Regions from separate parts of the Luteococcus peritonei genome, predicted to be linked through region 2. Evidence: predicted binding sites of a transcription regulator. Region 2 holds the regulator's gene; the other holds the start of a gene.

What was found. Region 2 encodes LexA, which represses DNA repair genes until DNA is damaged. Its sites were predicted from a motif close to TCGAACANNTGTTCGA; they were not measured.
Positions count from the first base shown of each region.
Region 1: ABD073_RS01920 (DUF222 domain-containing protein) is a predicted target of LexA. The motif match lies at 8,349-8,364, and genes of this name have one in related genera.

Region 1 is NZ_BAAAIX010000004.1:80,068-90,335, reverse strand. Features, by position in the region: gene ABD073_RS01975 (acyl-CoA carboxylase subunit beta) at 1-361, shown strand, start outside; gene ABD073_RS01970 (acyl-CoA carboxylase subunit epsilon) at 376-630, shown strand; gene ABD073_RS01965 (DUF937 domain-containing protein) at 801-1,454, shown strand; gene ABD073_RS01960 (Maf family protein) at 1,531-2,151, shown strand; gene ABD073_RS01955 (methionine ABC transporter permease) at 2,148-2,819, opposite strand; gene ABD073_RS01950 (methionine ABC transporter ATP-binding protein) at 2,816-3,823, opposite strand; gene ABD073_RS01945 (MetQ/NlpA family ABC transporter substrate-binding protein) at 3,823-4,671, opposite strand; gene ABD073_RS01940 (hypothetical protein) at 4,955-5,395, opposite strand; gene ABD073_RS01935 (SDR family oxidoreductase) at 5,449-6,144, shown strand; gene ABD073_RS01930 (winged helix DNA-binding domain-containing protein) at 6,144-7,226, shown strand; gene ABD073_RS01925 (GNAT family N-acetyltransferase) at 7,264-7,986, shown strand; gene ABD073_RS01920 (DUF222 domain-containing protein) at 8,394-9,902, shown strand; gene murQ (N-acetylmuramic acid 6-phosphate etherase) at 10,174-10,268, opposite strand, start outside.
Region 2 is NZ_BAAAIX010000028.1:82,801-93,068, reverse strand. Features, by position in the region: gene ABD073_RS12155 (vitamin B12-dependent ribonucleotide reductase) at 1-1,439, opposite strand, end outside; gene nrdR (transcriptional regulator NrdR) at 1,543-2,010, opposite strand; gene ABD073_RS12145 (DUF2752 domain-containing protein) at 2,346-2,750, opposite strand; gene ABD073_RS12140 (RDD family protein) at 2,896-3,597, shown strand; gene ABD073_RS12135 (hypothetical protein) at 3,729-4,112, opposite strand; gene lexA (transcriptional repressor LexA) at 4,378-5,190, shown strand; gene ABD073_RS12125 (DUF167 domain-containing protein) at 5,192-5,461, shown strand; gene ABD073_RS12120 (ATP-dependent DNA helicase) at 5,504-7,441, opposite strand; gene hflX (GTPase HflX) at 7,541-8,935, opposite strand; gene dapF (diaminopimelate epimerase) at 9,084-9,917, opposite strand; gene miaA (tRNA (adenosine(37)-N6)-dimethylallyltransferase MiaA) at 9,983-10,268, opposite strand, start outside.

The DNA of each region.
Region 1 (10,268 bases), on a different contig from region 2:
CCGCAAGGCTTACGGCGGCGCCTACGACGTGATGGGCTCCAAGCACCTGGGTGCCGACATCAACCTCGCCTGGCCCACCGCCCAGATCGCGGTGATGGGTGCCGAGGGAGCCGTCGACATCCTGTACAAGAAGGAGCTCGCCGGCATCGAGGAGGCCGACGCCAAGGCCTCGCGTCGCAAGGAACTGATCGACGAGTACAACGACGAGCTGGCCAACCCCTATGTCGCCTCCGAGCGCGGCTATGTGGACCAGATCATCTACCCGCACGAGACCCGTGCCGAGGTGATCCGCGTGCTGCGCCTGCTGCGCACCAAGCGTGAGGTCCTGCCACCCAAGAAGCACGGCAACATCCCGCTCTGATCGAGGAGACCAACATGGCAGAGCCCAGCACCGAACAGGGTGTCGAGGAGGTCGCCGAACCACTGCGCATCGAGGTGGTCGGCGGCAATCCCAGCGACGACGAGGTCGGCGCGGTGATGGCCGTGCTGCAGGCGGCGATGGCCGCCGGCGCCCCGGCCCAGAAGAACGACGACCGTCCACTGGCCGGTGGCTGGAAGTCGTACACCCGCACGATTCGTCGCCAGGTGATGCCCGGCCGCGAGGCCTGGCGTTTCAGCGGCCGTCCCTGAGGCCGCACCCGGTCGATCTCCGCAGCTCCCGCGCAGGACTTTCCTGCGCGGGAGCTGTACCTTTCGGGGCGTGTGTCCGCCATCGGCCGAAAACTGCCAGCCGGACACATGATCTGTGCCAGCCTTGTCCCGAACGCCGTGGCCGCCGGCCACGAACAGAAAGGACACGCATGAGCGCCCTGAACGACATCCTGAACACGCTGCCGATCAACCAGCTCGCCGAGCAGCTCGGTGCCGAGCCGCAGCAGGTGGAGCAGGCCGCGGTGCCCGCCGTGACCTCGATCCTCGGTGGCCTGACCCAGAACGCGCAGGACCCGCAGGGCGAGCTGTCGCTGGCGGAGGCGCTGAACCAGCACACCGAGAGCCCGCTGCAGGCCGGTGACCAGGTGGCCCTGGACCAGGTCGACACCAACGAGGGCGAGAAGATCCTGGGCCACGTCTTCGGCAACCAGACCGAGGGCGTCGCGCAGGCCCTCAGCTCGCAGGCCGGCGTCAGCGACGCGCTGATCAAGAAGATGCTGCCCATCCTGGCTCCCATCGTGCTGAGCTACCTGGCCAAGCAGCTGGGCGGCTCCAACAGCGCCGCCGGCAACATCCTCGGCCAGGTGCTGGGTGGCGCGGGCCAGCAGGCCGGCACCCAGGCCAACACCGGCATCCTCGGTGGCGTCCTGTCCCAGGTGCTGGGTCAGGTGCTGAACCCGCAGGCCGCCGGCACCGGCAACCCCTTCGACACCACCAATGCGCAGGCCACCACCCAGCAGGCGCAGACCCAGGGCGGCGACATCGTCAGCCAGATCCTGGGTGGCCTGCTGGGCAAGAAGTGACCTGCTGAGCCACACCGCACGACCACGCCCGGCTCGCCCGGGCACCGGCACCCGTCCGGCCTCCTAGGCTGGGCGGGTGCCTTCGCCATCTCTCCAGCTCGTGCTCGCCTCCGCCTCCCCCGCCCGGCTCGCCACCCTGCGCGCCGCCGGCCTGGATCCCAGCGTGCTGGTCACCGGCGCCGACGAGGACCAGGTCCGTGCTGACTCCCCCGTCTCCCTGGTGGCTGCTCTGGCCGAGCTGAAGGCGGATACCGCCACCGCCATGCTGGGCGCGCCGCAGCAGCGCACCCTGCTGCTGGCCTGCGACTCGATGATGGAGCTCGACGGCCAGGCCGTCGGCAAACCGGGTGACGAGCAGGCCGCGGTGGAGCTGTGGCGCCGGATGCGGGGCCGCAAGGTGCTGCTGCACACCGGCCACGTGGCCCGGCTGCTGGGCGCGGACCAGCCCACCTCGCTGACCCGGGTGGCCACCACGGTGGTCCGCTTCGCGGAGGTCGACGACGAGGAGGTCGCCGCCTACGCCAGGACGGGCGAACCCGCCCGGGTGGCGGGCGGGTTCGCGATCAATGGCCTGGCCGGGCCCTTCGTGGCCGGCATCGAGGGTGACCACCACAACGTGGTGGGCATCAGCCTGCCGCTGCTGCGCACCATGCTGGCCGAGCTCGGCGTGGCCTGGCCGACGCTGTGGGGGAACTAGTCGCGCTTGTGCGCCATGCCGCGCACGATGGCGTCGCCGATGGACTGGATCAGCTGCACGATGACGATCAGCACCACCACGCTGACCAGCAGCACCGGGGTGTTGAAGCGCTGGTAGCCGTAGCGGATGGCGAAGTCGCCCACGCCGCCGCCACCGATGGTGCCGGCCATGGCCGAGTAGCCGATCAGCATCACCAGGGTGAGCGTGGCGCCGGCCACCAGCGGGCTCATCGCCTCGGGCAGCAGCACCTTGCGCACGATCTGCGCGGTGCTGGCGCCCATCACCTGGGCCGCCTCCACCTTGCCGGGTGAGACCTCACGCAGTGCGCTCTCCACCACCCGTCCGAAGAAGGGGATGGCGCCCAGTGCCAGCGGCACGACCGCGGCGGTGGGGCCGTAGGCGGTGCCCACCACCAGCCGGGTGAGCGGGATCACCGCGATCAGCAGGATCAGGAAGGGCAGCGAGCGCCCGATGTTCACGATCGCGCCGAAGACCCGGTTGAAGGTGCGGTTGGGCGTCAGACCGTCGGGGGCGGTGAGGCGCAGCAGGATGCCGGTGAGCGTGCCCAGGACCAGGGTGATCAGGAAGCTCAGCAGCACCATCCAGGCCGTCTCGCCGAGGGCTGCCCACAGCTCGGGCAGCGAGTCGCGGATGCTGGTCTTGTTCATCGGCTCACCTTCACGCCTCGGCTGGAGAAGAAGTCCTGGATGATGGCCTCGTCCACCTCGCCGTGCGGGTGGTCGAAGGCGACGCGCAGGCGTCCCACCTTGTGGCCGGCGATCTGCTCCACCGAGCCGCCCAGGATGGCGACGTCGATGCCGGTCTGGCGGGTGAAGCTGGACAGCACCGGCTCGTTGACGCCGGAGTTGACGAAGCTGAGCAGCTGGCTGGGGCCGGTGACCGCGTCATTGGCGCGTCCCAGCGGGATCAGCTGGTCGGCGATCCGGGAGTCGGGGTCGGCCACCAGGTCGAGCAGGCTGCCCTGCTCCACAACGCGGCCGCCCTCCATCAGCGCGGCGGCATCGCAGATCCGGCGCACCACGTCGGACTCGTGGGTGATGAGCAGCACGGTGAGCCCCATCCGGTCGCGCAGGTCCTTGACCAGGTCCAGGATCTGCTCGGTGGTGGTGGGGTCGAGCGCGCTGGTGGCCTCGTCCATCAGCAGCACCGACGGGCGGGTGGCCAGCGCGCGGGCGATGCCGACCCGCTGCTTCTGGCCTCCGGAGAGCTGGGAGGGGTAGGCACCGGCCTTGTCGGGCAGGCCCACCAGGTCCAGCAGCTCGGTGACGCGGGGACCGATCTCGGCCTTGGGCGCGCCGGCGATCTCCAGGCCGAAGGCCACGTTGTCGGCCACGGTGCGCGAGGCCAGGAGGTTGAAGTGCTGGAAGATGGTGCCCATCCGGCGCCGTTGCTTGCGCAGCTCTTCTCCCTTCAGGCTGGTCCAGTCGACCCCGTCGACGGTGATGGTGCCCTGGGTGACGGGCTCCAGTGCGTTGAGGCAGCGCAGCAGGGTGGTCTTGCCGGCTCCGGAGCGGCCCAGGATGCCGAAGATCTGGCCCTGGGCCACCTCGAGGCTGACGTCGTCGAGGGCGACGACGGGGTCCGGCCCCGCGGCACCCTTGCGGGTGCCGCGGGGCTGGTAGACCTTGGTGACGTGGTCGAAGCTGATCATCAGGCCTTCTTGGCCGGCAGCACCGAACCGGAGTAGTTGCTCTCGATCCACGTGGCCAGCTCGGGGCTCTGCAGGGCCTCGGCCAGCTTCTTCACGCGGGGATCGTCCTTCTTGTCCGCCTTGACCACCAGCACGTTGGCATAGGGGTTGTCGGTGGCGCTCTCCAGCTGCAGCGCGTCGGTGGAGGGCTTCAGGCCGGCCTCGAGGGCGTTGGCGCCGTTGATCACGCTGACGGTGACCTTGGCATCGTCCAGGGTGGCGGGCAGCTGCGGGCGGTCGATCTCCACGAACTTCAGGTTCTTCGGGTTCGCGGTGATGTTCTTCTCGGTGATCTGCGCGTAGTCCAGGCCCTTGTCGGTGGACTTCACGTCGAGGGTCAGCAGCTTGGCGTCCTGCAGCAGCATCAGGCCACGGGCGAAGTTGGTGGGATCGGCGGCCAGCGCGAAGGTGGCGCCGTTGGGGACCTCGGTGAGGCTCTTGACCTTCTTGGAGTAGATGCCCAGCGGCTCGACGTGGGTGGTGGCCACGGCCTCCAGGTCGGTCACGCCCTTCTCCTTCTCCCAGGACTCCAGGTAGGGGACGTGCTGGAAGAAGTTGGCGTCGACGTCGCCGGACTGGACGAGCTGGTTCGGGTCGATGTCGCCGACGATGCCCTTGACCTCGATCTTGGTCTCGCCCAGCAGGCCGAGCTCCTGGACCTTGGTGAGGATCTCGGTGTGCGGGGTGGCATCGGCCATCACGACCAGCGGCTTGCTGTCGGAGGAGCCGGAACCGGCGCCGCAGGCGGTCAGGCCCAGGGTGAGGACGGCGAGGACGCCGGCGAGCAGGAGGCGGAGGTACTTGGTCATGGTGGTCTTTCGGTGTGGTGGCCCGAAGAGGGCACATTGGTCATGGGGAGAGTGCTGGTCCAAGCGGGATTCTCTGACAACACCATCCGGGAGCCGTGCTCGACCGGGACCTGCGGGCAGGTTTGGGTGGCGTTGTCAGCCGAGCATTCGCATCATGCGGGCGCAGACGACGACGGGCATGGTGTGCCCGGTCATGGTCTCGCACTTGCACGGCATGGCGCCCAATCTATCCGCGGAGCGGTTCAGCCCACAAAATCGCCCGGATGGCGGACCAGGCCCCGGCTCACTGGTTGCGCAGGGTCAGCGCGCAGCTGGTGCGGCTGCAGGTGAAGGCACCCTGCCAGGGCTCGCCGTCGACGTCGTCGTCGTGGAAGAGCATCGAGGTCTCCCGGGCGGCGTCCACGCTCCACCCGTTGGCGGGCAGGGTGCTGGTGAGCCACTCGGCCAGCTGCTCGCCCTGTCCGACGGGGAAGGTGAGGGTGACCACATTGGGCTGGTCGATCCGGCTGGTGGTGCTCACGTCGCCGGGCAGCACCAGGCTGCTGGGGCCGTTGACCAGCATCATCTCGCGCAGGGTGGTGGCCCCGGCGGGAAGAGAGAACGTGGTGGCGGGCGTCGGCGCGGTGGTGTTGGTGGAGGCCTCGGGGGCCGAGGAGCAGCCGGCGACGAGCGTTGCGAGCAGCATGGCCAGGCAGAGCGCGCGGGGCTCGGGTCGGGGGCTCACCCGCACCACCCTAGCCGTGAAAACTGTCGGAGGGCTGCCCTAGGCTCGGCGCCATGAATGATCGTCCCGTCCTGCTGGTCACCGGCGGCAGCCGCGGCATCGGCCGCGCCGTCGCCCTGCGGCTGGCCACCACGCACCACGTGCTGGTGGGTGGCCGCAGCGCCGAGTCCGTCACCCCGGTCGTGGAGGAGGTGCGCGCCCTGGAGGGCGGCAGTGCCGAGGGCTTCGTCGCGGACCTCGACGATGCGCAGGCCACCGCCCGCGCCGTGGCGGACCTGGGCCGGGTGGACGTGCTGGTGCACTCCGCCGGGGTGGCCTGGCACAGCAGCGTGGTGGAGGCCTCTCGTGAGGACTGGCGCGCCATGTTCGAGACCAATGTGGTGGCGGTGGCGGACCTGACCCGGTTGCTGCTGCCCACCCTGCGCGAGCACCGCGGGCAGGTGGTGACCATCAACTCCGGGGCGGGCTACAGCTCGGGAAGCGGCTATGCCCTGTACTCGGGCACCAAGTTCGCGCTGCGGGCCTTCACCGATGCGCTGCGCGAGGAGGAGCGAGGCGTGGTGCGGGTCAGCTCGATCCACCCGGGACGGGTGGACACCGACATGCAGGTGGCGCTGCAGGCGCAGCTCGGGCGTGACTACGTGCCGGACGAGCACCTGCGCCCCGAGTCGGTGGCCGAGGCGGTGGCGCTGGCGGTGCTGGCCTCGCCGGAGGCGACGGTCGAGTCGGTCAGCATCCGGCCCGCCTGATGAAGCTGCCCGAGGACCTCTCGCTGGCGCGGATCGTCGCGCAGCGGCTCACCGAGCCGTTGCCGGGGCCGCTGGAGGCGGTGCGGCACCTGGGCTGCGTGCAGGGCCAGGACCTGCCCGGGGCGATGGTCTCGGTGGCCCTGCGCACCTGGTCGCGGAGCCTGGCCGAGGTGGCCGACGCCTTCGAGCGCGGCGAGCTGGTGCGCAACTGGACCATGCGCGGCACGCTGCACGTGGTGGATGCCCGGCACAACGGATGGATCCTGGGGCTGACCGGGCCACGGATGGAGTCGGGGCAGGCGGCGCGCCACCGGCAGCTCGGCATCGACGAGGCGCTGGTGGGCCAGGCTCGCACCGTCGCCGAGGAGCTGTTGGCGAAGCAGTCACGGGTGACCCGGCAGGAGCTCTTCGCGGCCTGGGACCGCCACGAGCTGCTCGAGGAGGTCGCGCAGCGCGGCATCCACCTGCTCAGCCTGCTGTGCCGTCGTGGGGTGCTGGTGCTGGGGCCGCTGCGGCCCACCCGCACCGGCTGGGAGCAGCTGGTGGTGCTGGCCGAGGGATGGTTGGGTCCCCAGGATCAGCCCGATCTGGAGGAGGCGCTGGTGGGCTGGGCGCAGGCCTTCTTCTCCGGCCACGGGCCTGCCACCGAGGCCGACCTGGCTCGCTGGACCGGCCTGGCCCTGGGGCGGGTGCGTCGAGCCATGGCAGCCACCACGGGCCTGCTGCGCGTCGAGCAGGACAGGGAGGTCTGGCTGATGGATGCGTCGCTGCCCGACCGGCTGGCCGAGCAACGACAGGCAGCACGCGAGGTGCTGCTGCTGCCCGGTTTCGACGAGCTGGTGCTGGGCTACAAGGACCGCTCCCCCGTCGTGCCGCCACAGCATGCCGAGGCCATCGTGCCCGGCAACAACGGGATGTTCCGCGCCACCGTGGTCCGTGACGGCCGGGTGGTGGGCACCTGGCGCAGGGGCACGCCCCGCACCAAGGACCCGCATCCTTCGCCCGTCGTGACCTGGATGACCGAACCGGATGCCGACCTGCTCGCCGGTGTGGAGGTTGCTGCCCGCGCCCTGCCGCGGTAGGACGGGCACCACGGCTCCGGGCTGCGAGACTGGCCCGATGAGCGAGGTCGAGCTGGTCAGCTTCACCCCGGACGAGGACGAGCAGTGGCAGGCGCACGGGCCCGCGGCCAATGCCGTGCTGCGGGAGACCTTCGGCCCGCACAGCCCCGCCGTCGACGCCGACTCCCTGCGGGAGGCGCTGGCCGGGGAGGCGAATCGCCGACGGCTCCGCCGCGACTCCGAGGCCTTCGTCAAGCAGGTGGACCTTCCGCTGGCCGCCTGTCCGTCCACGTCGGAGGGCTACCGGATCGAGGTGCTGAGCGGCGAACCTGACCCGTCGCTCTTCGACGACCTGCGCACCCTGAAGCAGGCGATGAACAGCGACATCCCCCGGGGCGAGGCCGGCCTGCCCGTGCAGCACTGGAGCGACAAGCGGCTCCGTGCCGCCTACCGGGTGCGTTCCGGCGACCGGCTCTGGCTGGCGCTGGCCCGCGACCACCAGGGACGCATCGCCGGCTTCACCGAGCTCCGCAACCACGACGACGCCGACAACCGGGAGTTGCTGCTGCAGGGCGACACCCTCGTGCTGGCCGAGCACCGCGGTCACGGTCTGGGCCGCAGCCTCAAGATCGCGGCCATGACCCAGGCCTGTGCAGATGCGCCGTGGATGGTGCGCGCGGAGACCTCCAACGACGCCACGAACCTGCCGATGGCGCGCGTGAACGAGGAACTGGGCTTCCGCTCAGTCTGCCGCGTGGAGACCTGGATCCGGGAGCTGTAGGGGTCGGGGCTGCTCACCCGCCGGCCCAGCGCCGATGCCGACCCGTCTCAGCCTCCGGGAGGTCTGAGGGAGCGCGGCCGTGGGCTGGGCCTGTCCGTCTCCGATGCTCGCGTTCCTTCGTGACAACGGCGAGCTGCTCAAGGGGCGTGCCAGGCGGCTCGACGGCTCACGTCCGACCCCGAACCCGCGCAAGCGCGAGCACGTTCCCGCTCGAGAACGCCCGCGAAAGCTCCGGTTAGACCGGATCCACTCCGCCCTGCCGCTCCTCCCCCGCTCGCGCCAAGACGCAGCGACATCCCCATTTCGAACGACCGAAAATCGTATCCCCACCCCTTGCCAGAGTCGAGATCGCGAACTAGAATTAGAACACAGATTCGACAACGGAGAGGCGACGCGAGGGGGCGAGCATGACCAGCACAGTGATCGGTCAGGTCGTGCCGCTGGCTGCGCATCCGGCGGAGCTGGTGTCCTCCGCGCAGACCGTCGACGCGATGATGACGGCGCGGCGCCGCGCCTGGATGGCCGAAGCGGAATCGTTCATGCTGGCTGCTCACTTCGCCGACCTGCACGCCGTGGTCGACGCCAGCGGCATCGCGCTGCCCGGCGCGGAACGCCTCGTCCGGCTGGGCGGTGATGGGACGCCGGAGGTGGCGGAGTTCGCGCCCCTGGAGATCGCCGCCGCCCTCACCATCAGCGTCGAGGCGGCCCGGGTGATGATCGGCGACGCGCTCGACCTGCGCCACCGCTTCCCCGCGCTGTGGAACCTGCTCGGCGACGGGCAGCTGCGCGTCGGCACCGCCCGCCAGATCGTCAACCTCGCCCGACAACTCCCACTGCCCCAGGCCCGCGAGTTGGATGCCCGCCTCGCGCCGCTGGCCGGTGGCATCAGCACCACCCGGCTGCTGACGATCACCGAGGGTCTGGTGCTGGAACTGCTGCCCGCCGACCTGGCCGAAGCCCGACGCCTGGCCGCTCTCGACGCGCGGCGGGTCGATGTCGGCTCCTCCCGCGACGGGGTCACCGACGTGTGGGCCGTGCTCGATGCCGGCGATGCCAGGTTCCTCGACGCGCAGGTGGACCGGCTCGCCGCCATCCTCGCCGACGGCGGCTCCACCGACAGCCTCGATGCCCGACGCGCCCTGGGCCTGGGGCTGCTCGCCACCCCGGCGAGGGCGCTGCAGCTGCTGCAGGCCAGCCTGCTCGACCAGATCCCCACCCTCACCGCCGATGGTGACCTGGATGCTGGGTGCCCGGCGCGCGGTCAGCGCGGCCACACCTGCGGCACCATCACCGTCGAGCCCGACAAGCTGCTGCCCAAGGCCGACCTCGTGGTGCACATCTCGGCGAACACGGCCTGCGAACTGGACGGGATCGCCCGGATCGAGAAGCTCGGGCCGGTGATCGCCGAATCCCTCGCGGTGCTGCTCGCCGACACCCGCCTCACCATCCGCCCGGTGATCGACCCGGCCACCATCACCGCCTGCGACCGCTACGAGGTCCCCACCCGGATGCGTGAACTCGTCCAGCTCCGCCACCTCATCGAGGCCTTCCCCGGCTCCCACCGATCGGCCACCGGCTGCGACCTCGACCACACCATCCCCTGGCCACGAACGAAAACCGGGCACGGAACCGGGCACTCCGGGATGGAGCACCGCCCTGGCGTTGAACAGCGGGAGACCGCGGGCCCTCCCGGGCCACCGGGGTGGGAATCCTCCGACCCGCCCGGACCGCCGGGTGGCACCCGGCCCGACAACCTTGCGCCCTTGTCACGCACCGTCCACCGCGCCAAGACCCACGGCGGCTGGCGCTACCAGACCCTGCTGCCCGACTGCCACCTGTGGCGATCACCCGACGGCTTCGCCTACCTCGTCACCCCACAACGCTCCTGGATGGTCCACAACCCCGTCGCCGCCTGACCACGGGGCCCGGAGCCTGCCCGGGAGAGCCCAGTGGCGAGCCGGAGCATCAGACCTGCAGGGCTCAATCCCAGCTCTCGACGCCCCGCCCTGGACGTGAGCACCTGCTCCTGTCACTCCTCAGCCGCCCAGGTGGGAAACCGCGAATCGCGTCCGGAAGCCGCGGATGGAATCCAGCGGGCCGGTCTGGAGTGCGCAGCACGGCCCCGGAGACCGAAACCTCCATGCCAGCATCGGCCGACGACTCCAGACAACCAGCGGCCGACTCGCATCACCGCTGCCGCAGCCGTTCGGCCGCGGTGCGGATCCCGGCCGGATCCTCGCGACGCGACGGATCGGGCGGCAACTCGGCCAGCACCCGCGCCG
Region 2 (10,268 bases):
GGGCCCACCACTGCGGCGAGCTCGGCGGAGCGACGGTAGGAGGTGCCGGTCATCAGCGAGGTGATGGCGGCGGCCAGCTGGCGGCCACCCTCGGAGTCGTAGCCCTTGCCGAGCGCCATCAGCAGGGCGCCCAGGTTGGCGTAGCCGATGCCGAGCTGGCGGAAGTTGCGGGTGGTCTCGCCGATGGACTCGGTCGGGAAGTCGGCGAAGCAGATGCTGATGTCCATCGCGGTGATGATCAGCTCGACGGCCTTGGTGAAGCGCTCCACGTCGAAGACGTCGTCCTCGGCCAGGAACTTCAGCAGGTTGAGGCTGGCCAGGTTGCAGGACGAGTTGTCCAGGCTCATGTACTCGCTGCAGGGGTTCGAGGCGGTGATCGGACCGGTCACCGGGTTGGTGTGCCAGGCATTGATGGTGTCGTCGTACTGGATGCCCGGATCGGCGCACTCCCAGGCGGCCTTGGCGATCTTGTTGAACAGCTCGGTGGCCTTGACCTCCTCGATCACCGAACCATCGGTGCGCGAGCGCAGCCCGAACAGCGAGTCGGACTCGACGGCCTGCATGAACTCGTCGCTGACACGCACCGAGTTGTTGGCGTTCTGGTACTGGACGCTGGTGATGTCCTTGCCGCCCAGGTCCATGTCGAAGCCGGCGTCGCGCAGGGCGCGGATCTTGTCCTCCTCGCGCGCCTTGGTCTCGACGAACTCCTCGATGTCGGGGTGGTCGACGTCCAGCACGACCATCTTGGCGGCGCGACGGGTGGCGCCACCGGACTTGATGGTGCCGGCCGAGGCATCGGCGCCACGCATGAAGGAGACCGGGCCGGAGGCGGTGCCGCCGGAGCTGAGCAGCTCCTTGGAGGAGCGGATCCGCGACAGGTTCAGGCCGGCGCCGGAGCCGCCCTTGAAGATGAAGCCCTCCTCGCGGTACCAGTTCAGGATCGAGTCCATGGAGTCGTCGACCGAGAGGATGAAGCAGGCGCTGACCTGCTGCGGGCTGGCGGTGCCCACGTTGAACCAGACCGGGGAGTTGAAGCTGAAGTACTGGTGCAGCAGCATCCAGGTGAGCTCGTCCTCGAAGACCTGCGCGTCGGCGGCGGAGGCGAAGTAGCCGTTGTCCAGGCCGGCCTTGGAGTAGGTCTTCACGACGCGGTCGATGAGCTGGCGCAGGCCGGTCTCGCGGGCCTCGGTGCCCAGCGCACCGCGGAAGTACTTGGTGGTGACGATGGTGGAGGCGTTGACGCTCCAGAAGTCGGGGAAGTCCACGCCCTTCTGCTCGAAGACGTTCTCGCCGGTCTTCCAGTTGGTCTGGACGACGTCGCGCTTCTCCCAGGTGACCTCGTCGTAGGGGTGCACGCCCTCGGTGGAGAAGACACGCTCGATCTTCAAGCCCTCGGGCTTGCTGTTCCTGCGGCGCGTCGTCCGGGTGGTCTCGCTCATCTGTACTGGCCTTCCGCCTTCATAGGGGTGTTGTCTGGTCGTGCTCTTGGATCTGGTGCAGGGCGCGCTGCGCCCCGCGGGTGGTGCTCGCTGGGCCGGCTGGTCAGCCCGAGGCGCCGCCGGGACCGCTCTGCTCACGCAGGTTGGCGATCTCGGCCTCGAAGTCATCGACGCTCTGGTAGTGCTTGTAGACGCTCGCGAACCGCAGGTAGGCGACGGCGTCGAGCTTGCGGAGCGGGGCCAGGATGGCCACGCCCACCTCGTCGGTGGGCACCTCCGCCAGGCCGGAGGCGCGCAACGTCTCCTCCACCTGCTGCCCCAGCCGGGCCAGGTCGGCCTCGCTGACCGGTCGACCCTTGCAGGCCTTGCGGACACCGGAGATGACCTTGTCGCGGTTGAAGGGTTCCACCACGCCGGTCTTCTTCTTCACGACCAGCTGCATCTGCTCGATGGTGGTGAACCGTCGGTCGCACTCGCCGCACTGGCGCCGACGGCGGATGCTGCACCCGTCGTCGGTGACCCGGGAGTCGAGCACGCGCGTGTCGCCATGACGGCAGAACGGGCAGTGCATGGTGCTCCCTTCGGGCGAGCTGAGGGCATGCCGGTGGCCCGGACAGGCCCCCCGGCTGTGGATGGTGATGTGGACAGCCTGTGGACAAGCGGTGGACAAAAACCACAACTTGTGGATGAACCACAGGTTTGTAACCACTAGATGTAGATACCGTAGGTCGGCGTCACCACAAGGTCAAGCTGGACGCGCGGCCATTCAGGGCTGCGGCGCAGGCCCGGCAGCGACACGCCGGGCGATCCTTGGCACGCCCCGCGGGGAGCGGCCTGCCGGAGGTCGGTCGAGTACCGAAATCTTCAGTTTGGCGACACGCCGGACCGGGCGTGTCGCCCTGGGGATCAGGCCAGGTTGCGCCACAGCGCGAAGCCCAGGCCGACGATGCCGAGCACCAGCAGGACCCGGTCCCCCGAGAGCGGTCGCCACCGCCGCGGCGGTCGCAGCGCGGGTCCGCCGAGCGCCTCCACCGTCCAGGCCAGGGTGGACAACGCCAGACCCGCCAGCAGCAGCATGGCGAAGGGGTTCGCGGCCCAGGCCTGGCCGACGTGCCCGTGCAGCAGCGCCAGACCGCCGGTGGTGGCCCCACAGAGCGGGCAGAGCAGTCCCGTGGTAGCCCGCAGCGGGCAGGGCAGGCCCCGTCCGAGCAGCATCACAGCTGCGCCCTGGGCCCCGCAGACAGCGGCAAAACTCGCCACGGCGCGCAGCGCTCGGGTCGAGCTGAAGGGCTCGGCGGCATCGCAGGACATGGAGCCATTGTGACGCGTGGCCGGCCCACCCCCTGGACGGGAGACCATCGAGCGCCGAGGCACGCCGCCCGCCTCCCCGAAGGCGACCCTCTGTCCCCCTACCATCAACTTGTTCCGTCAACCGATGCCTTCCCAGGAGTCTTCCGTGAGCAACGACCCGACCAACCACCAGGGCCAGGTGCCCGAGGGCAGCTGGCCCGACAACCAGCACAATGCGGGCAGCCAGAACCCCTACGGCACCGCCCCCACCGACCCCTACGCCGCCTCTGCCCCGCAGAGCGACCCGTACGGCACCTCCGTCCCGCAGAGCGATCCCTATGGCACGGCCCCGGCCGATCCCTACGGCCAGCAGGCCGGCTACGTCGCTCCGGGCGCCGGCTACGGCCAGCCCGCCTACGGCTACCAGCCCGGTGCCGCCACCCCGCAGCTCTCGAGCTGGTTCAAGCGCGTGGCCGCCAACATCATCGACTCGATCCCCGGTGCGATCCTGGGTGGCATCGCGAGCAACTTCATGCCCGATTACGACCAGAACACCGGGGCGCAGCTCACCGACGGCAACTGGCCGGTGGCCATGGTCTTCCTGGCGCTGGCCTTCGGCTGGACGCTGTGGAACCGCTGGCTGCGCGCCGGCCGCACCGGCCAGAGCGTCGGCAAGTCCGTGCTGGGCATCAAGCTGCTCGACGAGATGACCGGCCAGCCGATCGGCGCCGGCAAGGCCTTCCTCCGCGACATCTGCCACGTCCTGGACAACATCTGCTACATCGGCTACCTGTGGCCGCTGTGGGATGCCAAGCGCCAGACCTTCGCCGACAAGATCATGAAGACCGTGGTCGTCGACGCCAAGTGATCCACCTCGTCGTGCCACCGGCACGCTGAGCGACAATGGCCTCCAGCACTCGGGCTGGGGGCCATTGTCATGCGGTGGACCAGTCACGTCGTGGCGACGGAGCACCCGGAGGCGACGCGGGTTGAGGAGCCTCAGCGCTGCAGTGCGATGCTCACGTCCTGCTGGGCGGGCTGCTGCTCCAGCGGGGCGTTGCTGACCCCGAAGAAGGCCACCAAGCCGACGGTCACCGTGGCGACGGTCAGCACTGCCAGCAGCACCATGACGGCCAGCAGGCCGCGGTCGGTGAGGCGCACCGGACCCATGGGCTGGGCCGCAGCATGCGCCCGGGTGGCGGTACGCGGCGCCAGCACCAGCTCGATCGGCCGGCCGGCCACGACCGGCCCGGCGGGCTGGGCGGGGCGGGCAAGGGGTGCCGTGGCGGCCTGGGGCCTCGCCACGGGGCCACGCAGGGACTCCCGACGGCGACGGTGCTTCACCGGGGTGACGGTGCTGCGGGCAGTCAGTGTTGCGCTCATCTCGTACTCCTTGTCCTGGCGAACCTCTTCCGTGGGCCATCCGCCCTCGAACAGGTGTTCGATGCCATCACACTAGCGCCGCCAGGCCCGTCAATCAAACATCCATTCGAATGACGTGATCTTTTCGTGATCCTGGACCGCGGCCCCGGGCGACTGGAAGGAGTCAAACAGGCGCCTCTGACAATTTTTTCGCGGCCGCCCGACACGCGCCCACCAGATCGAACAGGTGTTTGAATCACCTCGCGTGAAGCACTACTGTCGAGCCATGGCGACAGGCGACGAGAAGCAGAGCACGGGCGGACGCCCCGGCACCCGGCGCGGGGTCGGCCGGCCCACCAACGAACAGGTTCGTCAGGAGCTGGCCGGGCCAGGACGTGGGCGCAAGGAGCAGCCCGCCACCGTGGACGCCGACGGCCTGACCGCGCGCCAGCGTCGCATCCTGGTGATCATCCGCGACGTGACCGCCTCGCGCGGCTACCCGCCGAGCATTCGCGAGATCTGCGATGCCGCCGGCCTGGCCTCCTCCTCCAGCGTCGCCCACCAGCTCAAGCAGCTGGAGGCCAAGGGCTATGTGCACCGCGACCCGAACCGGCCGCGGGCCATGGAACTGAACCTGCCCAGCTCGCTGCAGCCGCGCACCCCCGCCCCGGCCAGCGCGCCGGAGGTGGACGGGGACGTCACGGGCCTGCACGACTCCTTCCCCAGCGCGGTCAACGTGCCCATGGTGGGGCGGATCGCGGCCGGCGGCCCGATCCTGGCCGAGGAGCGCGTCGAGGACGTCTTCCCCCTGCCCAAGCAGCTGGTCGGTGAGGGGACGGTCTTCCTGCTGGAGGTGCACGGCGACTCCATGGTGGATGCCGCGATCTGCGACGGCGACTACGTCGTGGTCCGGCAGCAGAACGATGCCGTCAACGGTGACATCGTGGCGGCCCTGCTGGACGACGAGGCCACCGTCAAGACCTTCCGACGTGAGCCCGGCCAGGTCTGGCTGATGCCGCACAACGAGAACTACTCCCCCATCGACGGCAACCACGCCACCATCCTCGGCAAGGTGGTCGCGGTGCTGCGCCGCGTCTGAGGTGCGACGCCCGATCCGGGTCAAGCCCGGCGCCTCACGTACGCACGTCGGAGGCATGCACGACCCTCAGGGAGAGCCGGCCCTGGTGGTGCAGGTGAACGCCCCCGCGGTGGACGGCAGGGCCAACAAGGCCGTGCTGGCCGCGCTCGCCAAGGCGCTGGGCACCCGGCCCAACCGGCTGGAGATCGTCTCCGGCCAGACCTCGCGCACCAAGCTGGTGGAGTTCGACGACGAGCTCGCCCCCGCCTGGCAGGACCTGCTGCAGGGCTGAACCGACCTTCCTGCGCGGAGCGGACAGCGCCCGCCCGGCGGATCAGCCGCGACCCTCCTGCAGCCGTCGCAGCGCCTGCACCGCCACCTCACGGTCGCGCGTCATCCAGAAGTCGGGCATCGAGGCCCGCAGGAAGCCGCCGTAGCGAGCCGTGACCAGGCGCGGATCCAGCACCGCCACGACACCACGGTCGCTCACCCGTCGGATCAGCCGGCCCGCACCCTGGGCCAGCAGCAGACCGGCATGGGTGGCGGGCACGGCCATGAAGCCGTTGCCGCCGTTGTCCACCACGGCCTGCTGGCGGGCCTGCATCAGCGGGTCGTCGGGCCGTGGGAAGGGGATCTTGTCGATGACAACCAGCTCGCAGGTGTCGCCCGGCACGTCGATGCCCTGCCACAGCGAGACCGTGCCGAACAGGCAGACCTCCGGCTCGGCGACGAAACGCTTGGTCAGCTCCGAAAGCTGGGCATCGCCCTGGCACAGGATGGTCATCTTCGGCAGCTGCTTGCGCACGTGGGCGGCAGCCGTCTCCGCGGCCTTCTGCGAGGCGAACAGCCCCAGGGTGCGGCCGCCGGCCGCCCAGACCAGCTCGGCCACCTCCTCCAGCGCCTCCGGCGTGATCCCCTCACGGCGAGGGTTCGGCAGCGAGGTGGCGACGTAGAGGATGCCCTGACGGGGATAGTCGAAGGGGGTGCCGACATCCAGCCCGCGCCAGGCCAGCGGGTTGTCCGGGTCATGGCGCTCGTCGGCGAGCCGGTCGGCGCGCTTGAGGCCGATCTGGCCCGCCACCTGCTCGAAGTCGCCACCGATCTTGAGCGTGGCCGAGGTCATCACCGTGGTGGCCTGCCCCAGCACCCGCTCCCGCATCAGCCCGGCGACGCTCAGCGGCGCGACGTGGGCCTGACGGCCGAAGCGCTCGCGCTCGCTCACCCAGACCACGTCGTGCACCGACAGGTCGGCCATCCGCTCGGCGATGTCGAAGACCTCCTTGGCCGCGGCCGAGGCCTGGCTCTTCTCCGGGTCGACCTCTCCCTTGGCGCCCTTCTCCTTGGTCCCCAGTGCCGAGACCACGCGACGCGCCACGTCGCGCACCGACTCGAAGGCGGCGCTGGCGGCACCCGGCGTGGTGATCCGTTCCAGCTCGCTGTCGTCCAGGGCGGCGCGCAGCACATCGCCCTGCTCCAGGAATTCCAGGCCCAGGTCGTCGTCCAACCAGGGCAGCACCCGCTTGGCCACCCGCTCCACCAGCTGCGGGCTCAGCTCCGCGCTGGCGGCACCGGTGACCCGGCTGACCAGCTCGTGGGCCTCGTCGATGATGACCACCTCGTGCTCCGGGAGCGCGGTGTTGCCGTGCATGGCGTCGATCGCCAGCAGGGCATGGTTGGTGACCACCAGCTGCGCCGAGCGCGCCTTCTCCCGGGAGGCCTCCACGAAGCACTCCTGGCCGTAGGGGCAGCGCTGGGCGCCCAGGCACTCGCGCACCGGCATCGAGACCAGGTTCCAGGCCCGCGGGGAATGGGCCGGGGCGTCGTCGCGGTCGGCCAGCTCCTTGGCCTCCAGCTGCTCCTCCGCCCAGCTGCGCAGCATCAGCACCTCCGCGCCGAGCACCGACTCCACGTCGGCCTGCGAGTCCTTCAGGCTGGTGGCCAGCTCGGTGCCGCCCAGCAGGCTGTCCTGGCTGTCGGCCACCCCGTCGCGCGTCTTGAGCAGGCAGGCGTAGTTGGTGCGTCCCTTCAGCACGGCATGGCTGGGGCGACGCCCGGTGACCTTCTCCACCGCATCCAGGGCATTGGGGATGTCGGTGTGCGCCAGCTGCGCCTGCAGGGCGAGCGTGGCGGTGGCGATCACGACGCGCTGCTTGGTGCCCTGTACGTGCAGCAGGGCGGGCGCCAGGTAGCCCAGCGACTTGCCGGTGCCGGTGCCGGCCTGCACCAAGAGGTGCTCACCGGTGTCGATCGCCTGCTCGATGGCACGGCTCATCACCTGCTGTCCCTCGCGGGGCGTGCCGCCGATTCCCTCGACCGCCGCCTGGAGCACGTCTGCAGAGGTCACGTCGGTCTTCTCGGGCACCCCGACAGCCTACCCGCGCGCGGCCACCTCGAAGGGCTTCAGCTCGCCGGCCAGCTCGGGGTGCACCCGGGCCACCACGCGGGTGCCCTCGCCGGTGTGCTCCATGGTGAGGAACTGCCCGTTGCGGTGGATCTTGTCCACCAGGTCACCGCGCTCGTAGGGAATCAGCGCATCCACCTGCACCTCGGGGCTGGGCAGCCGGTTCTCCGCCAGGGCGCGCAGCTGCTCGATCCCCTCCCCGGTGCGGGCTGAGACGAAGACCGCCTCCGGGTAGGTGGTGCGCAGCACCTGCAGGCTGTCGGCATCGGCCCGGTCGATCTTGTTGATCACCAGCTGCTCGGGCACCTCACCGGCACCGATCTCGTTCAGCACCTGACGCACGGCCTGCACCTGGCCCACCGGGTCGGCGTCCGAGCCGTCCACCACGTGCAGCAGCAGGTCGGCCGCGGCCGCCTCCTCCAGGGTCGACTTGAAGGCCTCCACCAGGTCATGGGGCAGGTGGCGCACGAAGCCGACGGTGTCGGTGAGGGTGTAGACCCGGCCGTCCGGGGTGGCATGGCGACGGGTGGTGGGATCCAGCGTGGCGAACAGGGCGTCCTCCACCAGCACACCGGCATTGGTGATCCGGTTGAGCAGCGAGGACTTGCCGGCATTGGTGTAGCCGACGATCGCGATCGACGGGATCCGGTTGCGACGGCGGTCGGCGCGCTTGTTGGCGCGGGTGGCGTCCAGGTCACGCATCCGCTGGCGCAGGATGGCGATCCGGGTGTTGATCCGACGGCGGTCGGTCTCGATCTTGGTCTCGCCCGGGCCACGGCCGCCGATGCCGGCACCACCGGCCGCCCGGCCGCCGGCCTGGCGCGACAGGTTGCCGCCCCAGCCGCGCAGCCGCTGCTTCATGTACTGCAGCTGGGCCAGCTCCACCTGGGTCTTGCCCTCGGTGGACTTGGCGTGCTGGGCGAAGATGTCGAGAATCAGCGCGGTGCGGTCGATCACCTTGACCTTGACCCGGTCCTCCAGGTTGCGCAGCTGTGCGGGCTGCAGCTCACCGTCGCAGACCACGGTGTCGGCACCGGTGGCGACGACCACCTCGCGCAACTCGTCCACCTTGCCGCGGCCCACATAGGTGGCCGGGTCGGCGGACTTGCGGCGCTGGATCAGGCCCTCCAGGACCTGCGCACCGGCGGTCTCGGCCAGCAGTTTCAGCTCGGCCATGGCGTTCTCGGCATCGGCCTCGCTGCCCGAGGTCCAGACGCTGATCAGCACGACGCGCTCCAGCTGCAGGTCGCGGTACTCCACCTCGGAGATGTCGGCGACCTGGGTGGACATGCCGGCCACCCGCTTCAGCGAGAGGCGGTCGGCGAGGTCGAGCTGCAGGCCGTCGGCGTCGTAGGCGGCGGCCATCTCCTCGGGATCGGAGGCCTCCGGGTCGAGGTCGAGCTCCTCGTCATGGAGGTCGTCGAAGTCGTCAGGTGTGCGTGAAGTCATCGTCCGACCAGCTTGCCACCTGCTCCGCGCCCCCACCAGCCAATTAAGCCCCAGGCGCAGCGGCTCAGAGGTTGTCCGGGAGCATCGCCTCGCCGCGGGCCACCAGGACAGCCGGCCCGCACAGCGTCGCCTCGCCCTCGGCCAGGCCGACCCGCAGCGTCCCACCGGGCACGTCGACGCGCACCTCGCCGTCACCCAGGCCGGTCAGCCGGGCGTGGGCGGCTGCCGCCGCGACCGTGCCTGTGCCACAGCTCATCGTCTCGCCGGAGCCACGCTCGTGGACCCGCATCCGGATGTGGCGCTCGTCGAGCACCTCGACGAACTCCACATTGGCGCCCTGCGGATAGGCCTCGGCGGGCACCTCGGGGGCACGGGAGAGGTCAAGCTCGGCCAGGCTGACCTGCTCGTCGAGCACCACCACCGCATGCGGGTTGCCGACGTCCACCTGCGTGGCGGCCCACGATCCCTGGGTGGTCGAGACCGTCACCGGTCCCTGTGCCACGCCCACCCGTCCCATGCTGGTGCGGATCGTGCCGTCCAGCTGCGGCCAGATCCGGCGCACCCCGGCGCGGGTGGCGACGTCGAAGTGCTCCGCCACCTCCACCAGGTCGTTCTCCATCAGGTAGCGCGCGAAGACCCGCAGACCGTTGCCGCACATCTCGGCGATCGAGCCGTCGGCATTGCGGTAGTCCATGAACCACAGGTCCTTCGGGCCGTCCCAGTCCGGCATCTGGCCGGCCATCGTGACGCGCAGCAGGCCGTCCGCACCGATCCCGCCGCGGCGGTCGCACAGGAAGCGCACCTCGGCCGCGGTCACCGGCACCATGCCGTGGCGGTCCGCGATGATCACGAAGTCGTTGCGGGTGCCGTGGCCCTTGGTGAACGTCAAGCTCTTCATGGCGGCAACGCTACCGGCCCGGCAGGCTGTGGCGGGTCCGGGAGCAGCACCCCCGTCACCATCACTCAAGCAGGTAGCGCCTCAAGGACCTGGCGCGCCAGCTGCTCGGTGGTGGCCGGCGGGTCCGCGTCGAGCCAGGTCACCCGGGGGTCGCGCCGGAACCAGGCCAGCTGTTTGCGGGCGAAGCGGCGGGTGCCGCTCTTGGTGCGCTCACGCGCCTCCTGCTCGCTCAGGTCTCCGTCCAGGAAGGACAGCACCTGGCGATAGCCCAGCGCCCGGGAGGCGGTCAGCCCCTCGCGCAGCCCTTGGCCCTCCAGGCGGCGCACCTCCTCGACCAGACCCTCGGCGAAC